One region of the Pseudomonas sp. 86_A genome, then DNA from elsewhere that is predicted to be linked to it. Evidence: predicted binding sites of a transcription regulator. Region 1 holds the regulator's gene; each other region holds the start of a gene.
What was found. The regulator sigma-54, encoded in region 1, starts transcription at its own class of promoters, with help from an activator protein. The targets are predictions, from matches to a motif close to ANTGGCATNNANNTTGCTNT.
Positions count from the first base shown of each region.

Region 2: a site for sigma-54 is predicted at 2,301-2,320, ahead of flgB (flagellar basal body rod protein FlgB). Genes of this name have one in related genera too.
Region 3: a site for sigma-54 is predicted at 1,940-1,959, ahead of J5M57_RS23330 (CmpA/NrtA family ABC transporter substrate-binding protein). Genes of this name have one in related genera too.

Region 1 is NZ_JAFGYS010000002.1:297,576-303,405, forward strand. It holds gene lptB (LPS export ABC transporter ATP-binding protein) at 1-471, shown strand, start outside; gene J5M57_RS04750 (RNA polymerase factor sigma-54) at 660-2,153, shown strand; gene raiA (ribosome-associated translation inhibitor RaiA) at 2,227-2,535, shown strand; gene ptsN (PTS IIA-like nitrogen regulatory protein PtsN) at 2,547-3,011, shown strand; gene rapZ (RNase adapter RapZ) at 3,014-3,871, shown strand; gene J5M57_RS04770 (HPr family phosphocarrier protein) at 3,887-4,162, shown strand; gene J5M57_RS04775 (ZIP family metal transporter) at 4,293-5,186, opposite strand; gene J5M57_RS04780 (superoxide dismutase) at 5,217-5,828, opposite strand.
Region 2 is NZ_JAFGYS010000018.1:58,683-64,512, forward strand. It holds gene flgE (flagellar hook protein FlgE) at 1-634, opposite strand, end outside; gene flgD (flagellar hook assembly protein FlgD) at 665-1,390, opposite strand; gene flgC (flagellar basal body rod protein FlgC) at 1,406-1,849, opposite strand; gene flgB (flagellar basal body rod protein FlgB) at 1,853-2,260, opposite strand; gene cheR (protein-glutamate O-methyltransferase CheR) at 2,633-3,460, opposite strand; gene J5M57_RS24700 (chemotaxis protein CheV) at 3,507-4,439, opposite strand; gene flgA (flagellar basal body P-ring formation chaperone FlgA) at 4,522-5,283, shown strand; gene flgM (flagellar biosynthesis anti-sigma factor FlgM) at 5,444-5,770, shown strand; gene J5M57_RS24715 (flagellar protein FlgN) at 5,819-5,830, shown strand, end outside.
Region 3 is NZ_JAFGYS010000016.1:49,737-55,566, forward strand. It holds gene J5M57_RS23325 (ANTAR domain-containing protein) at 23-598, opposite strand; gene J5M57_RS23330 (CmpA/NrtA family ABC transporter substrate-binding protein) at 614-1,825, opposite strand; gene J5M57_RS23335 (quinone-dependent dihydroorotate dehydrogenase) at 2,048-3,067, shown strand; gene J5M57_RS23340 (ribosome modulation factor) at 3,243-3,458, opposite strand; gene rlmKL (bifunctional 23S rRNA (guanine(2069)-N(7))-methyltransferase RlmK/23S rRNA (guanine(2445)-N(2))-methyltransferase RlmL) at 3,990-5,830, shown strand, end outside.

The DNA.
Region 1 (5,830 bases):
GAAGCGTCGATCTTCCGCAAACTGTCGGTAGCCGACAACATCATGGCCATCCTCGAGACCCGCGCCGAACTCGACAAGGCCGGGCGTCGCAAGGAACTGGAAAGCCTGCTGCAGGAATTCCACATCAGCCACATCCGCGACAACCTCGGCATGAGCCTGTCCGGTGGTGAACGCCGCCGGGTGGAAATCGCTCGCGCCTTGGCCACCGCACCGAAATTCATCCTGCTCGACGAACCGTTCGCCGGTGTCGACCCGATCTCGGTCGGCGACATCAAGCAGATCATCCATCACCTCAAGGCCAAGGGCATCGGCGTACTGATCACCGACCACAACGTCCGCGAGACCCTGGATATCTGCGAAACCGCTTACATCGTCAACGACGGTCAATTGATCGCCGAAGGTGACGCTGCAACCATCCTCGCCAACGATCTGGTGAAGGAAGTGTACCTGGGCCACGAGTTCCGCCTCTAAAGCGCGAGCACACCCGGCCAGCCGTTGGGGTGCTGTAACGTTGAAGCTGATTTTTATACGCTTTTATTGTTACAGCGCTCTAGGCAAACACGACAGTTTCAGGCATATAATTTGCTTAAGTTTGGCGCTTCGGCGCCCTGTAGTGGATGGCGCATGCGCGCCGGCGAATAAGGTGTTAAGCCCCTGCCATGAAACCATCGCTAGTCTTGAGAATGGGCCAGCAGCTGACGATGACACCGCAGCTGCAACAGGCCATCCGCCTGCTCCAATTGTCCACCCTGGACCTGCAACAGGAAATCCAGGAGGCCCTGGAATCCAATCCGATGCTCGAACGCCAGGAAGACGGCGACGACTTCGACAACTCCGATCCTTTGGCGGACAACGCCGAACAAAAGCCCAATACCGAGATTCAGGAACCGTCCTATCAGGAAACCGCCCCGACGGTGGACAACCTGGAGGATGGCGAATGGAACGAGCGCATCCCTAACGAGCTGCCCGTCGACACCGCCTGGGAAGACGTCTACCAGACCAGCGCCAGCAGCCTGCCCACCAGCGATGACGACGAGTGGGACTTCACCACCCGCACCTCCGCCGGGGAAAGCCTGCACAGCCATCTACTGTGGCAGCTGAACCTGGCGCCGATGTCCGACACGGATCGCCTGATCGCCGTGACCCTGATCGACTGCATCAACAATCAGGGCTACCTCGACGAAACCCTCGAAGAAATTCTCGACGCCTTTGACCCGGAGCTCGACATCGAGCTGGACGAGATCGAAGCCGTCCTGCATCGCATCCAGCAATTCGAACCAGCCGGCATCGGTGCGCGCAATCTCAGCGAATGCCTGCTGCTGCAACTGCGTCAGCTGCCCGCCAAGACCCCTTGGCTGAACGAAGCCAAGCGTCTGGTCAGCGACTACATCGATCTGCTGGGCAGCCGCGACTACAGCCAGCTGATGCGACGCATGAAGCTCAAGGAAGATGAGCTGCGCCAGGTCATCGAACTGGTGCAGAGCCTCAACCCGCGCCCGGGTTCGCAGATCGAATCGACCGAAGCCGAATACGTGGTGCCCGACGTCATTGTGCGCAAGGACAACGAACGCTGGCTGGTCGAGCTGAACCAGGAGTCGGTACCGCGCCTGCGGGTCAATGCGCAATATGCAGGCTTCGTCCGCCGTGCCGACACCAGCGCCGACAACACTTTCATGCGCAATCAGCTTCAGGAAGCGCGCTGGTTCATCAAGAGCCTGCAAAGCCGCAACGAAACCCTGATGAAAGTCGCCACCCAGATCGTCGAGCATCAGCGCGGCTTCCTGGAATACGGTGACGAAGCCATGAAACCGTTGGTCCTGCACGACATCGCCGAGGCGGTCGGCATGCACGAATCGACGATTTCCCGGGTCACCACGCAGAAATTCATGCATACCCCGCGCGGTATTTATGAACTGAAATACTTTTTCTCCAGCCACGTCAGCACCTCCGAAGGCGGCGAATGCTCGTCCACAGCGATCCGCGCAATCATCAAAAAACTGGTTGCGGCGGAAAATCAGAAAAAGCCGTTGAGTGACAGCAAGATCGCTGGTTTACTGGAGGCACAAGGCATTCAGGTGGCTCGCCGCACCGTCGCCAAGTACCGCGAATCCCTCGGGATCGCGCCTTCGAGCGAACGCAAGCGGTTGATGTAAGCCACGTTACAGCGTTCCAGTGGCAGGCTATCCGGCCTGCCGCTTTATGCACTGGCAACGAAGGAGAAGCTGTATGCAAGTCAACATCAGTGGACACCAACTGGAAGTGACCGAACCTCTGCGCGCTTACATCAATGAGAAACTCGAACGATTAGAGCGCCATTTCGACAAGATCACCAACGTGCAGGTCACGATGTGCGTCGAAAAGCTGAAGCAGAAAATCGAAGCCACCTTGCATATACCCGGCAGCGAAGTGGTCGCCAACGCGGAACATACCGATATGTACGCGGCGATCGACGCCTTGACCGACAAGCTGGATAAACAACTCAAAAAGCATAAGGAAAAGACCCAGAGCCTGCTCCAGGGCGCGACCGGTCGATAACCCCCCACCCCATGATCCGACTTGAAAGTATCCTGACCCCCGGCCGTTCCCTCGTGAACGTGCCGGGCGGCAGTAAAAAGAAAGCCCTCGAACAGATTGCCAACCTGATCGCCCGCGAAGTGCCGGATCTGGAGATGCAGGATGTCTTCGAGGCGCTGATCGCCCGTGAGAAACTCGGTTCCACCGGTTTCGGCAACGGCATCGCCATTCCCCACTGCCGCCTCAAAGGCTGCGAAGCGCCTATCAGCGCATTGATGCACCTTGATGCCCCCATCGATTTCGATGCCATCGACGGCGCACCGGTTGACCTGCTGTTTGTCCTGCTGGTCCCGGAAGCGGCCACCGATGCCCACCTGGAATTACTGCGCCAGATCGCCAGCATGCTCGATCGCAAGGAAGTGCGCGAAAAACTGCGCAGCGCACCGAGTAACGAAGCCTTGTATCAGGTCGTCCTGAGCGAGCAGAACGGTCACTAATCATGCGCTTGATCATTGTCAGCGGCCGCTCCGGCTCGGGTAAAAGCACCGCACTGGATGTCCTTGAGGACAACGGCTACTACTGCATCGATAACCTGCCGGCCGGCCTTTTGCCCGAACTCGCCGAACGCGCTCTGGTTCACACCGAACTGGCCCAGCCGCTGGTGGCTGTGTCGATTGATGCCCGCAACCTGCCGAGCCATCTGTCGCGCTTCCCCGAGCTTCTGGAAGAAGTCCGCAGCCGGCACATCCAGTGCGACGTGCTCTATCTGGATGCCGACGAGGAAACCCTGCTCAAGCGCTTCTCGGAAACCCGTCGGCGCCACCCGTTGAGCACCGCCAATCGCTCGCTGGCCGAAGCCATTCATGACGAGACCGCCCTGCTCGGCCCGATCGCCGACCTGGCCGACCTCAAGGTCAACACCACCAATCTGAACCTGTATCAGTTGCGCGACACCATCAAGCTGCGCCTGCTGAACCAGCCAGAGCCGGGCACGGCCTTTCTGGTCGAGTCGTTCGGCTTCAAGCGTGGCATGCCGGTGGATGCGGACCTGGTATTCGACGTACGCTGCCTGCCGAACCCGTACTGGAAGCCGGAACTTCGCGCGCAATCGGGTCTCGATGCACCGGTCGCCGAATACCTTGCGGCGCAGCCGGAAGTCGAGGAGATGTATCAGGACATCTTCGGCTATCTGAATAAATGGCTGCCGCGCTTCGCCGCGAGCAACCGCGCCTATGTCACCATTGCCATTGGCTGCACCGGCGGGCATCACCGCTCCGTTTACCTGACCGAACGCCTGGGTCAGGCCCTGCAGAAAACCCTGAAGAACGTCCAGGTTCGCCACCGCGACCTCACTTAAAGGATTCACACCGCGATGCCTGCTCTGGAAATCGAAATCATCAATAAACTGGGTTTGCATGCCCGAGCTTCCGCGAAGTTCGTTGGCGTGGCAGGCCAGTACCCGGATTGCACGATCAGAGTGGGGCGCACGCCGGAGACCACCGTTGACGGCAAAAGCATCATGGCGATGATGATGCTCGCCGCCGGCAAGGGCACCAAAATCTATCTGAGCACCGAAGGCCATCAGGAAGAGGAAGCGCTGGATGCGCTGGTGACGCTGATCAACAACTACTTCGACGAAGGCGGTTGATCGCCTGTAGTGGCGAGGGAGCTTGCTCCCGCTCGGCTGCGTAGCAGTCGTCAATACGGTGCAACTGGCAGATAGCGAATGGGGCCGCTTTGCAGCCCAGCGGGAGCAAGCTCCCTCGCCACAATTCAACTCAACCCAATGCTGTATCCATCACCATCATCAGACAGAACCCGATCAGCAAGCCAAGACTGGCGAGCTTGTCATGACCATTGCGTCGCGACTCGGGGATCACCTCATGGGTCACCACCAGCAACATCGCTCCCGCCGCCAGTGCCAGCCCCAATGGCAACAACAGCTCCGCCAGGCCGACCAGCCACGCACACAACAGGGCAAACACCGGCTCGACCAGACCTGACGCTGCGCCGATCACGAACGCCTTGACCCGCGACATCCCCGCCCCAGCCAACACCAGCGCAATCACCAGCCCTTCCGGCACATCCTGCAAGGCAATGCCCATCGCCAGGCTGTCCGCGTCGGGCACGCCGCCGCCCGCCGATACGCCGACCGCCATGCCTTCAGGAATGTTGTGGGCAATGATCGCGAAGACGAACAGCCAGATTCGCGGTGGAATCACCGGGTGTTCAAGGGTGCCGACCAGCATTTGCGCAGAGGCGCCGGACAAGCGCAGATCCACCAGATACAGGGCGCACGCACCGAGCAGGATGCCAAAGCAGATCAGGCCACTGGCGGCCCACGGTGTCAGACCCAGGCTTTCAGCGGCTGCGATGCCGGGCACGATCAGCGAAAACGCCGTCGCGGCCAGCATCACCCCGGCTCCAAACCCCAGCAACGTATCGCCAAGTGCCTGTGGCATGTTGCGAATAACCAGCACCGGCACAGCGCCAAGCGCTGTGCCGAGTGCGCAGATCGCACCACCCTGCAACGCCCGCGACAGTCGCGGCTCCAGACTCAGCCACTCCAGTCCATGGGCGACCAGCAAGGTCATGCCCGCCAACAGCAACAACGATCCCACGGCGTAACGAAACATACGCCCACCGCCGATCGCCAGTGTCTCAGTGCCCATAGTCAGCCTTGGATTGTTTTTATAGAAGACTTAAACCAGTGCGGCCTGAAAGCGCGCGGCGACTTCCGGCCAGTTGATCACGTTGTAGAACGCGTTGATGTATTCCGGGCGACGGTTTTGATAACGCAGGTAGTAGGCGTGCTCCCAGACGTCCAGACCGAGAATCGGCGTATTGCCGTTCATCAGCGGGCTGTCCTGATTGCCGCTGCTTTCCACGATCAGTTTCTTGTCGGGTGTGACGCTGAGCCAGGCCCAGCCACTGCCGAACCGGGTCAACGCGGCTTTGGTGAACGCTTCCTTGAAACGCTCGAGCCCGCCCAGTTGCTCATCGATTGCCTGGGCCAGCGCGCCATCAGGCTTGCCACCACCGTTGGGCACCATGACTTCCCAGAACAGCGAGTGGTTGGCGTGTCCGCCGCCCTGATTGATCACGGCCGCGCGAAGTTTTTCCGGCAATTGCTGGACGCTGGCGACCAGTTTTTCAACCGGCCACTCGGCAAACTCGGTGCCTTCAACCGCCGCGTTGAGGTTGTTGATGTAGGTCTGGTGATGCTTGGTGTAGTGGATTTCCATGGTCTGCGCATCGATATGCGGTTCCAGGGCGTCGTAGGCGTACGGCAAGGCAGGCAACGTAAAAGCCATTT
Region 2 (5,830 bases), on a different contig from region 1:
TCTTGACCACATACTGATCCATCGGGTGCATGTTGCCCTGGCTGTCATAGATCGGCGTGCTGAACGATTTGGTGTAGGTCGCGAGGTTGGTCGGGTCAAACTTGCCGGCCGCCACCGTATCGTCGATCACTGGAGCGGTCGAGTTCAGGTTGATAGTCGATGTCACCAGCGAGGTGGACTTTGGCGCCAGGTTCGAGGTGTCGATCTTCAGGTCGGTCAGTACGCCGTTGATGACCTTGCCGTTGGCATCCACACCGTAACCTTGCAGACGCGAGGTGTAGTCGGTGTTGGTGATATAACCTTGGTCGTCGACTTTGAACGTACCGGCCCGGGTGTAGGAGATCGAGCCGTTGTTGCTCATGGTGAAGAAACCCGAGCCGTTGATGCCCATGTCCAGCACGTTACCGGTGTTGTTGATGTCACCTTGAGTGAACTGCTGGGACACGTTGGCCAGACGCACACCGTTACCGATGACCTTGCTGCCGGTACCCAGGCGCGTCGCCGAGTAGACGTCTGCGAATTCTGCACGGGACGATTTGAAACCGGCGGTCGCGACGTTGGCGATGTTGTTACCGGTCACGTCCAGTTGTTTGTTGGCTGCATAGAGACCGCTAAGGCCGATATTGAAAGACATATTCCACTCCTTTGTGCCGGTTAGTCGGCTCTATATACCAATGGTTTGTACTTTGGACAGGGCGACGGTGCCCTTGCCGGACAGGTTGAGCATCAGCTCGCCACCGGTCTGGCTGATGGTCACGCTGGTGACGGTGGCCGGCAGGTAGGTCGCCATATCGGTCGAGGTACCATTGATCGATGCGTTGGCCTTGACGGTATAGGTACCGGTCTTGACCAGATTGCCGTCCTTGTCCTTGCCGTCCCAGGTGAAGCTCGCGCTGCCTGCGGCGCGGCTGCCCAGATCGAGGGTGCGAACCACCGCGCCGCTGCTGTCGGTGATGCTGACGGTGCCGCCGGCAATCGACGACGGAACGGTGACCGAACCGGTCATGCCTTTGCTCGGATCGTCGAGCTGAACCGAGTTGGTCTGCACGATCACGTTGCGGCCCACCAGCGACGACGCCTGCAGGGCTTGCGACGAGTTGTAGTTGCCGGCCAGCGAGCTGACGGTGCTGTTGAGGGTGGTAATGCCCTCGAGGCTGCTGAACTGCGCCAACTGCGCAACGAAGGCGCTGTTGTCCTGCGGATCAAGCGGGTTCTGGTTCTTCAGCTGGGTGACCAGCAATTGCAGGAACGCATCCTTGCCCAATGCCTGGCCGCCGGTGGCGCTGTTGGTGGCCGAAGCAATGCCACCGGTGGTCGAACTGGTCTTTTTCGACGAGTTCGCCAGGATGTCATTCATGCTCAGGCTGCTGGTGGTATCGGTAACGCTCATGGCAGTCGCCCCTTATTACTGACCGAGGGTCAGCACCTTCTGCATCATGGTCTTGGCGGTGTTCATCATTTCGGCGTTGGTCTGGAACGAACGGCTCGCGGAGATCATGTCAGCCATTTCTTCCACCACGTTGACGTTCGGGTAGTAGACGTAGCCCTTGGCATCGGCCGCCGGATGGTTCGGCTCGTAACGCGCTTCGAGGTTGCTCTGGTCTTCGACCACACCGAGTACCTGCACGCCCTGGCCTGCGGCGTCCTGGCTCTGGAACAGCGAGTTGCTGCCGCTGTTCTGGCCGCCCTGGAACATGGTGGCGAACACCGGGTGACGGGCACGGTAGGTCTGGTCGATGCTCGACGAGACGGTTTCGGCGTTGGCGATGTTCGAAGCCACGGTGTTCAGACGCGTGGTTTGTGCGCTCATGCCGCTGCCGGCAATGTTGAAAACGCTGGACAGGGACATGGATTACTCTCCGCGCAGGGCTGACACCAGCCCTTTGAATTTGCTGTTGAGCAGGGTGAAGCTGGCCTGGAAGCCGACCGCGTTTTCCGCGTAGTTCGACTGCTCAAGCTGAGCATCAACGGTGTTCTGGTCGATCGAAGGCTGCATCGGCGTGCGATACATCAGCGACTCGTCGCCATTGCCCAGGCCTTCAGCTTCGATGTGACGGCTGTTGGTCATGTTCAGGGCGATGGTGCCGTTGGCGTTCTTCTGGGTCTGTGCTTCAAGCACTTTGGAGAAGTCCAGATCCCGAGCCTTGTAGTTCGGGGTATCGGCGTTGGCGATGTTGTTGGCCAGCACTTCGGCACGCTGAGCGCGGAAGCCCAATGCCTTTTCGTGAATGCCGAGCGCTTTATCGAAGCTGATGCTCATGTCGGGAACCTTCGGGTGACCGGTTTTTCGTACCTGAGCTTTAGCAAGCGTCGTGCCAAACAGAAAAACCCACGTAAACCGTGGCTTTGCGGGGAGTCGGCAAAGCGGCAATGCCAGAAAAGCGGCAACCGGTTTCCGCCAACTGCCGCTTTTCTGCCGCTTGCCGTCCATCTCATACACACCACGGTCCCCTGTAGGAGTGAGCCTGCTCGCGATAGCGGTGTGTCAGGCACCGATGATGTTGGACGTGCTACCGCTATCGCGAGCAGGCTCACTCCTACAGGGGTCTTGTGGTGTCAGGGAGAATTTCTACAGACATAAAAAAACGGGAGGCCTTTGCGGGCCTCCCGTTTTTTTATGTTGCCGATGCAATCATTTCGCCTGGTAAATGATCCCCGGGCTGCACTGGACCATCTGGTAATGATCCGGCAAACCGTTCAGCGCTTCGGAAGCGCCAAGGAACAGATACCCGCCCGGCTTCAGCGTGCTGTGAATGCGCAACAGGATGTCTTTCTTCACCTCGGCGGAGAAGTAGATCAACACGTTGCGGCAGAACACGATGTCGAACTTGCCCAGGCTCGCGTAGCTGTCGAGCAGGTTGAACGAACGGAATTCCACCCGGTTCTTGATCGGCGCCTTGATCACCCAGCGGCCCGGCCCTTTCGGGTCGAAATAACGCTGTAGACGGTCGGGGGACAAACCGCGTCCGATCGCCAGGCTGTCGTATTCGCCGGTCTTGCAGTTGTTCAGCATGCTGCCGGACAGGTCGGTGGCAACGATCTGCACGCCCATCTTCAACTGGCCGAGGTTACTGCGCTCGAACTCATCGATCGACATCGACAGCGAATACGGTTCCTGACCCGATGAGCACGCCGCCGACCAGATCCGCAGACGCTGGTTGGGACTGGCCTTGATCGCTTCGGGCAGTACCTTGTTCTTCAAGACTTCAAACGGATAGGTGTCACGAAACCACAGGGTTTCGTTGGTCGTCATGGCATCGACCACCTGCTCGCGCAAACCGCTGCGCGGCTGGGTCTGGATGCGCTGTACCAGCTCACCCAGGGACTTGATGCCTTGCTGCTCCATCAGTTTGTTGAGACGGCTCGAGACCAGGTACTGCTTGTTTTCACCGAGCAAAATGCCACAGGCTTTTTCCAGGAAGACCCGGAACTGTTCGAAATCCAAATTACCCGTAGACAATGATGCCGCCTCTTAAATCGTGTTGACCGCCAGGGGCAAAAGGCCCCTAGCTGATATCTGCTGCTTTGATCCGGTCGACTACCCGGGATGCCAGGTCATCAGGACGGAATTTGGCCAGGAAGTCATCGGCACCGACTTTCTTGACCATCGCCTGATTGAATACCCCCGACAACGAAGTATGCAGGATGATATGAAGCTTTTGCATGCGAGGGTCGCTGCGGATCTCCGCCGTCAGGGTGTACCCGTCCATCTCCGGCATCTCGATGTCGGAAATCATCATCAGGAACTCTTCTTCCGGCTTCTTGCCCTCATCGACCAGCTTGCGCAGGTAATCCAGCGCCTGCCTGCCATCGTTCAGCGCCACTACCTCGACACCGACCGTCTGCAGGCAACGCGTGACCTGCTTGCGCGCCACCGACGAGTCATCGACCGTCAGCACTCGCAGCGACAACGCTTTGCTCTGGGTCTCGACATCGACCACCCCCACCGAAATCGCTTCCGGCGTCGGCGCCACTTCTGCCAGCACCTTCTCGACGTCGATGATTTCGACTAACTGATTGTCGACTCGAGTCACAGCGGTCAGGTAGTGATCGCGCCCCGTGCCCTTGGGCGGCGGATGGATCTCTTCCCAGTTCATGTTGACGATGCGCTCCACCGAGCGGACCAGGAAACCCTGGGTCTTGGTGTTGTACTCCGTGATGATCACGAACGGATTTTTCTTGTCTTTCAACGCCCCGGAACCGGTCGCCATTGCCAGATCAAGGATCGGAATGGTCGCCCCCCGAATATTCGCCACCCCGCACACGACAGGACTGGACTTGGGCATCAACGTCAGCGACGGGCATTGCAGCACTTCCCGCACTTTGAACACGTTGATTCCGTAGAGCTGCTGACCGTCGAGACGGAACAACAACAGCTCCAGGCGATTCTGCCCTACCAGTTGCGTGCGCTGGTTCACCGAATCCATTACACCAGCCATGCCCAGACTCCTACACCAACGCCAAGTGTTGTTGCGACGCACATTCATTGCTAAACGGCACGGCGCTTGCTTTTTAACTCGTATGAACGCTCAAACGACATTTTTCCGACGCCTGACCTCCCGCACCCGCAAAGCGCTGTGCGCGACGTCTGCCGTCTGCTTGTTTTTCGCTGGCAGCCCTGCCGGTGCTGATACGGTTACCTTGCCTGACATGCTTATCGGCGTCACTCAGGGCTTTCTTGAGTTCACCGTAGAAGACTATCTGGCTACCAGTCAAACGGAAGGCCGCTACGAAATCGAGGTCAACCAGCTCGACCCGCGTATGCGCATGCCAATGTGCGACAAGGAATTGACAGCGTCACTGGAGAGTCCGGCACGTCCGCTGGGCCGGGTAACGGTCAAGGTTCGCTGCGAGGGAAGCTCGCCGTGGACGGTGTTCGTGCCCGCTCAAGTCCGCCTGTTTCGCGAGATTGTCACCACCACCCGACCGCTCAAACGCGCCGGTATTATCGAGCCGCAGGACGTGACCTTGCGTGAACGCGACGTCAGTCAGATCAATCAGGGTTTTTTGACGTCGGTGGATGACGCCATCGGGCAGAAATTAACCCGACCAACGGTCGCCGATCAGGTGATTACCCTGGTGCATCTGGAACAGGCCGAAGTGGTGCGCAAGGGTGATCAGGTGGTCATCATCGCCCGCAGTGGCACGCTCGCCGTGCGCATGCCCGGGGAAGCCCTGGCCAATGGCGGTCTGAAAGAACAGATTCGGGTGAAAAACCTCAATTCCAACCGGGTCATCAAGGCGCAGGTCATCGCGCCGGGCCAAGTGGAAGTGGCCATGTAAAACATGCTCGCAGAAAACTGGCGCCAGCCCCGCCCCTTCCCTAAACTGTGCCGCAGCAGGACACGCTTCGGCACATGCAGCTCATTGCAAAGTGAGCCTAAAGTTTTCCAGGGAATGGCCGAGAACATGGCAAGCGTCCAAATTCCCAGAGGTTTTTAACATGGTCATCGATTTCAGCCGTTTGAACAGCTCCTCGTCACTTACGGGCAGTACACGTACCAGCAACGCCAAGGAATCCGCCGAAACCGGTACCTCCGCGCCGCTGAATACCCCGGCCGAAACGGCCAGTACCGCAAAAAGCGGGGAATCGGTACACCTCAGCAATGAGGCTCAACAGTTGCAGAAGGTCACTGACAAGCTGCGCGATCAGCCTGCCGTCGACAAAGCCCGCGTGGCCGAGTTGAAAGCAGCGATTGCCGATGGCAGCTATAAAGTCGACAGCAACCGTGTAGCCAGCAAACTGCTCAACTTCGAAGCCCAGCGCTAGGCTTTCGCCGGCGCCAGGCTTTTGGACGCTTAGAACCCAAGGCCAGCCATGCACGACACT
Region 3 (5,830 bases), on a different contig from region 1:
AAATCAACAGCAGCGCAAGGCTTCAGCCAAGCAACTCGCTCATGGCAATGATCTGTTCCGCCACCTGAATCAGTTTCTGCTGGCGGCTCATGGCCTGGCGGCGCATCAGGGTGTAGGCCTCTTCTTCATTGCAGTCCTTCATTTTCATCAGCAGGCCCTTAGCCAATTCGATGCGTTTGCGCTCGGCCAGTTGCTGATCGCGGGCCTGAAGCTGAGCGCGCAAGGCCTGATCGCTCTCAAAGCGGGCCATGGCCACGTCGAGAATCGGCTGCAAGCGTTGTGCGTGTATGCCCTCGACGATGTAGGCACTGACCCCGGACTTGATCGCCTGACGCATCACGCCGGGGTCATGTTCGTCGGTGAACATCACGATCGGCCGTGGCTGGTCGCGGCTGACCAGCACCACTTGCTCCATCACATCGCGGCTCGGTGACTCGGTATCGATCAGGATCACGTCCGGGCGCACCGTTTCGACGCGCGCCGGCAGGTCAATGGTCAGGCCCGACTCGTCGATCACCTCGAAACCGGCCTCGGTCAAAGCAGCTTTCAGGCGTCCGACTTTTTTCGCGGTGTCGTTGATCAGCAGAATGCGCAGCATGTTCGCGGTCTCCTGTCAGCGGTGGGCGAGAAGGGGTGCGCTGTCGTTCAGCGCGTGGAGCTTGAAGCTCCGGGCGTAGGCGGCCGGGTCGCTGCCGTCCCAGATTTTGCCGTCGATCAACTGGCTGCTGCGCATGTCCTTGCCCCAGGCCGCGACGCCTACAGCAGTCGCCGCGTCGCGATAGATCTCCAGTTGTTGTACCTGACGGGCGACGGCGAGGTAATCCGGGTCATCGCGCAGCAAACCCCAACGGCGGAACTGGGTCATGAACCACATGCCGTCCGACAGATACGGCAGATTCACCGCCCCATCGCCGTGAAAGCGCAAGGCGTGCGGGTCCTGCCAGCGATTGCCCAGGCCATCGTCGTAGTCGCCGAGAAAGCGCGGCTCGATGCAGGACACCGGGGCGTCGAGGTATTCCGCAGCGCTCAGCAACTGCGCGGTGCTGCGGCGGTTTTCCGGGCTTTCTTCGATGAAACGGCTGGCTTCGAGGATCGCCATCACCAGCGCCCGGGCGGTGTTGGGATTCTGCTCGACGAAGGCGCGGGTACAGCCGAGGACTTTTTCCGGGTGATCGGGCCAGATGGTCTGGCTGGTGGCCAGCGTGAAACCGAGATCCTGCTGCACGGCGCTAGCCGCCCACGGCTCGCCGACGCAGAGGCCATCAATGCGTCCGGCCTGCAAGTGCGCGACCATTTGCGGCGGCGGCACCACCACGCTGTCGACATCCTGCAACGGATGAATGCCCTGGCTCGCCAGCCAGTAATACAGCCACATGGCATGGGTGCCGGTCGGGAAGGTCTGGGCGAAAGTCAGTTTTGCGCGGGTTTGGTGCACATGGTGGTGCAGCGCTTCAGGACCGGTCACGCCCAGGCCCTGCAAACCGTGGGACAGGTTCAGGCTCTGACCGTTCTGGTTCAGGCCCATCAGCACTGCCATGTCGGTCGGCGCGACACCGCCAATCCCCAGGTGCACCGCGTAGATCAGGCCGTAGAGGCTGTGGGCGGCATCGAGTTCGCCGCTGACCAGATTGTCCCGCAGGTTGGCCCAGGAACTCTGGCGCTTGAGGTTCAGGGTCAGCCCATAAGGCTGGGCGAAGCCCTGAGTGGCCGCGACCACCAGCGAGGCGCAGTCGCTCAGGGCCATGAAGCCCAGGTTGATCACGCTCTTTTCCGGAGCATCGCTGCCGTTGACCCAGGCCAGCGGCCCGGCGGAGGTTTGAGTCATGAAAGCCACCCTCAAAAAAAACGTCGTCCCAGGCTTTGCCCGCGCAAAACCGAGAGACGACGCCATTGTCCTTGCCTGCACGCCACCATTGGCCTGCGGGCTGATGCCGAGGAAGGTGCAAGGCATATGCCATGCGCACGGATTTACCCGTGCGCCTCGCGCGGCGGGGCGTTGCCCGGCTATAATCGCCGCCTCTTTTCGCCGCCCGAGTCATCGCCGCCCATGTACACCCTGGCCCGTCAGCTGTTGTTCAAACTTTCCCCGGAAACCTCCCACGATCTGTCGCTGGATCTGATCGGCGCGGGTGGGCGTTTGGGCCTCAATGGCATGCTGTGCAAGAAACCGGCAAACGTGCCGGTGACGGTCATGGGGCTGGACTTCCCGAACCCGGTGGGGCTCGCGGCCGGTCTGGACAAGAACGGCGCGGCCATCGACGGCTTTTCGCAACTGGGATTCGGTTTTGTCGAAATCGGCACCGTGACTCCACGTCCGCAGCCGGGCAACCCGAAACCACGGATCTTCCGCCTGCCGGAAGCCGAGGCGATCATCAACCGCATGGGCTTCAACAACCTCGGTGTCGATCACCTGCTGGCGCGGGTTGCGGCGGCCAAGTACAAGGGCGTGCTGGGGATCAACATCGGCAAGAACTTCGACACCCCGGTCGAGCGCGCAGTGGATGACTACCTGATCTGCCTGGACAAGGTGTATGCCCACGCCAGCTATGTGACGGTCAACGTCAGCTCGCCGAACACCCCGGGCCTGCGCAGCCTGCAGTTCGGTGATTCGCTCAAGCAGTTGCTGGCGGACCTGGCGACGCGCCGCGCTGAACTGGCCCTGCGTCACGGCAAGCACGTGCCGCTGGCGATCAAGATCGCCCCGGACATGACCGACGAAGAAACCGCGCAGGTTGCTCAGGCGTTGATCGAAACCGGGATGGACGCGGTGATCGCCACCAACACCACCCTTAGCCGCGTCGGCGTCGAAGGCATGGAGCATGGTGACGAGGCGGGCGGTCTGTCCGGCGCCCCGGTACGCGACAAGAGCACCCACACCGTCAAGGTGCTGGCGGCAGAGCTGGGTGGTCGGTTGCCGATCATCGCGGCTGGCGGCATCACCGAAGGCAAGCACGCGGCCGAGAAGATCACTGCCGGTGCGAGCCTGGTGCAGATTTACTCCGGGTTCATCTACAAAGGTCCGGCGCTGATTCGTGAATCGGTCGACGCGATCGCCGCCCTGCGCTGAGGATTGCTGAGGGCTTCTGTGGCGAGGGAGCAAGCTCCCTCGCCACATCGATTTTTTTCAGGCAATAAAAAGGGCTCCTCGAAGGAGCCCCTGGGCCGCAGCCCGCCGTCCGGGAAGGACGTGCATGGTAAGTCGCTAGAAATTCAGATTGTCGTGTTGCAATAAGTGCCCTGTGTCAGCCGACGGCGTGAAGTTCGTTGAGTCTGTGGATCCCCGCAGTGCCGGTCATACCGTCCCAGTTGTCGCCGCGTCCTTCTCGCCAGCCGTTGATCCAGGCTTGACGTACCGACGGTAGAGTAAATGGGCAAAGCTCGCGGGATTTGCCACCAACGCCATATTGATATCCGCGCAAAAATGCTCTTTCCAACGGATCACGCTTAAGTCTTCTCATAGGGTGTTTCCCTCACTTGTTGACTGTTTGTGTCGCGTCGACCTCAACCGAGGTCTGGCAGAAAAACTCTGCCGTGGTGCGGCTCGCTGCCGGCGTGGCGAGCCAAGGTGTTGACGCCGTTGCGACGTCAACCTGTGGTCAGTTCTAACCAATGAGTCACACAGAGGGAATGATCGTTTTGTCATAAGGACGTAACGAAAATAGTGCTACAGCCATAAGTAACGACGGGTTTCATGAATGTTTTTTCAGCAAACCCCGGTATGATCGGGCCCGCGCTGGATGATGGGGTTAATCCTTTAGTGAGAATGACCCACGTTTACGCTCGGTTAATAAGCGACGAAGGGTCGCTTTAAGACTTTTTGTTTCATCAACTTTTTTATCTGTCCCGGCATCTAAGCTCCTTTAACCCGAGCAGCGGGGATGGAACGGCACACCTTCGTGCCACGCGGGCGCTCTTTTAGAAAAGCGCCTGATTGAAAACCGGATCGGCAATGCGTTGCCGGTTCACTAGCCAAAGGCTCTGGAAATACCATGTCCGATCGTTTCGAACTCTTCCTCACTTGCCCAAAAGGCCTTGAAGGCCTGCTCATCGAGGAAGCCGTCGGGCTTGGCCTTGAAGACGCCCGCGAGCACACCTCCGCCGTGCGTGGCATGGCGACCATGGAAACCGCTTATCGCCTGTGCCTCTGGTCGCGTCTGGCCAACCGCGTGCTGCTGGTGCTCAAGCGTTTCCCGATGAAGGACGCCGAAGACCTGTACCACGGCGTGCTGGATGTCGAGTGGCAGGACCACATGCTCAGCGACGGCACGCTGGCTGTTGAATTCAGCGGCCACGGCTCGGGCATCGACAACACCCATTTCGGCGCCTTGAAGGTCAAGGACGCCATCGTCGACAAACTGCGCACCCCGCAGGGCGACCGTCCGTCCATCGACAAGCTCAACCCGGACCTGCGCATTCACCTGCGCCTGGATCGCGGCGAAGCGATCCTGTCCCTCGATCTCTCCGGCCACAGCCTGCATCAGCGCGGTTACCGCCTGCAGCAGGGCGCTGCACCGCTGAAGGAAAACCTCGCAGCGGCGATCCTGATCCGTTCCGGCTGGCCGCGCATTGCGGCCGAAGGCGGCGCGCTGGCTGACCCGATGTGCGGTGTCGGTACGTTCCTGGTCGAAGCCGGCATGATCGCCGCCGACATGGCGCCGAACCTGCGTCGCGAGCAGTGGGGCTTCACCGCGTGGCTGGGACACGTCCCGGCGCTGTGGAAAAAACTCCATGAAGAAGCCGTCGAGCGTGCCGCTGCCGGTCTGGCCAAGCCGCCGCTGTGGATTCGCGGTTACGAAGCCGACCCGCGCCTGATTCAGCCGGGCCGCAACAACGTCGAGCGTGCCGGCCTGAGTGAGTGGATCAAGATCTATCAGGGCGAAGTCGCGACCTTCGAGCCGCGCCCGGACCAGAACCAGAAAGGTCTGGTGATCTGCAACCCGCCGTACGGCGAGCGTCTGGGTGACGAAGCCAGCCTGCTTTATCTCTACCAGAACCTCGGTGAGCGTCTGCGTCAGGCGTGCCTGAACTGGGAAGCGGCGGTGTTCACCGGTGCGCCGGAGCTGGGCAAGCGCATGGGCATCCGCAGCCACAAACAGTATTCGTTCTGGAACGGCGCGCTGCCGTGCAAGCTGCTGCTGATCAAGGTTCTGCCGGATCAGTTTGTCACCGGCGAGCGGCGCACGCCTGAACAGCGTCAGGCCGAGCGCGAGCAAGCGGCTTACGATCAGACCCCGAACGAGCCGCAAGAGCGCAAGTTCAACAAGAACGGCAACCCGATCAAGCCAGCGCCAGCCCCGGCGCCAGTGATCGAACAGCCGCGCCTGAGCGAAGGCGGGCAGATGTTTGCCAACCGCCTGCAGAAAAACCTCAAGGCGATGAGCAAGTGGGTCAAGCGCGAAGGCATCGACTGCTACCGCGTCTACGATGCCGACATGCCGGAATACGCCATGGCCATCGACCTGTACCACGACTGGGTGCACGTGCAGGAATACGCCGCGCCGAAGTCGATCGACCCGGAAAAGGCCTCGGCGCGCATGTTCGACGCCCTGGCGGCGATCCCGCAGGCGTTGAACGTCGACAAGAGCCGCGTGGTGGTCAAACGCCGCGAGCGCCAGAGCGGCACCAAGCAGTACGAGCGTCAGGCCGCGCAGGGCAAGTTCAATGAGGTCAGTGAAGGCGGCGTCAAGCTGCTGGTGAACCTCACCGACTACCTCGACACCGGGCTGTTCCTCGACCACCGCCCGATGCGCATGCGCATTCAGAAAGAGGCGGCCGGCAAACGCTTCCTCAATCTGTTCTGCTACACCGCGACCGCCAGCGTGCACGCAGC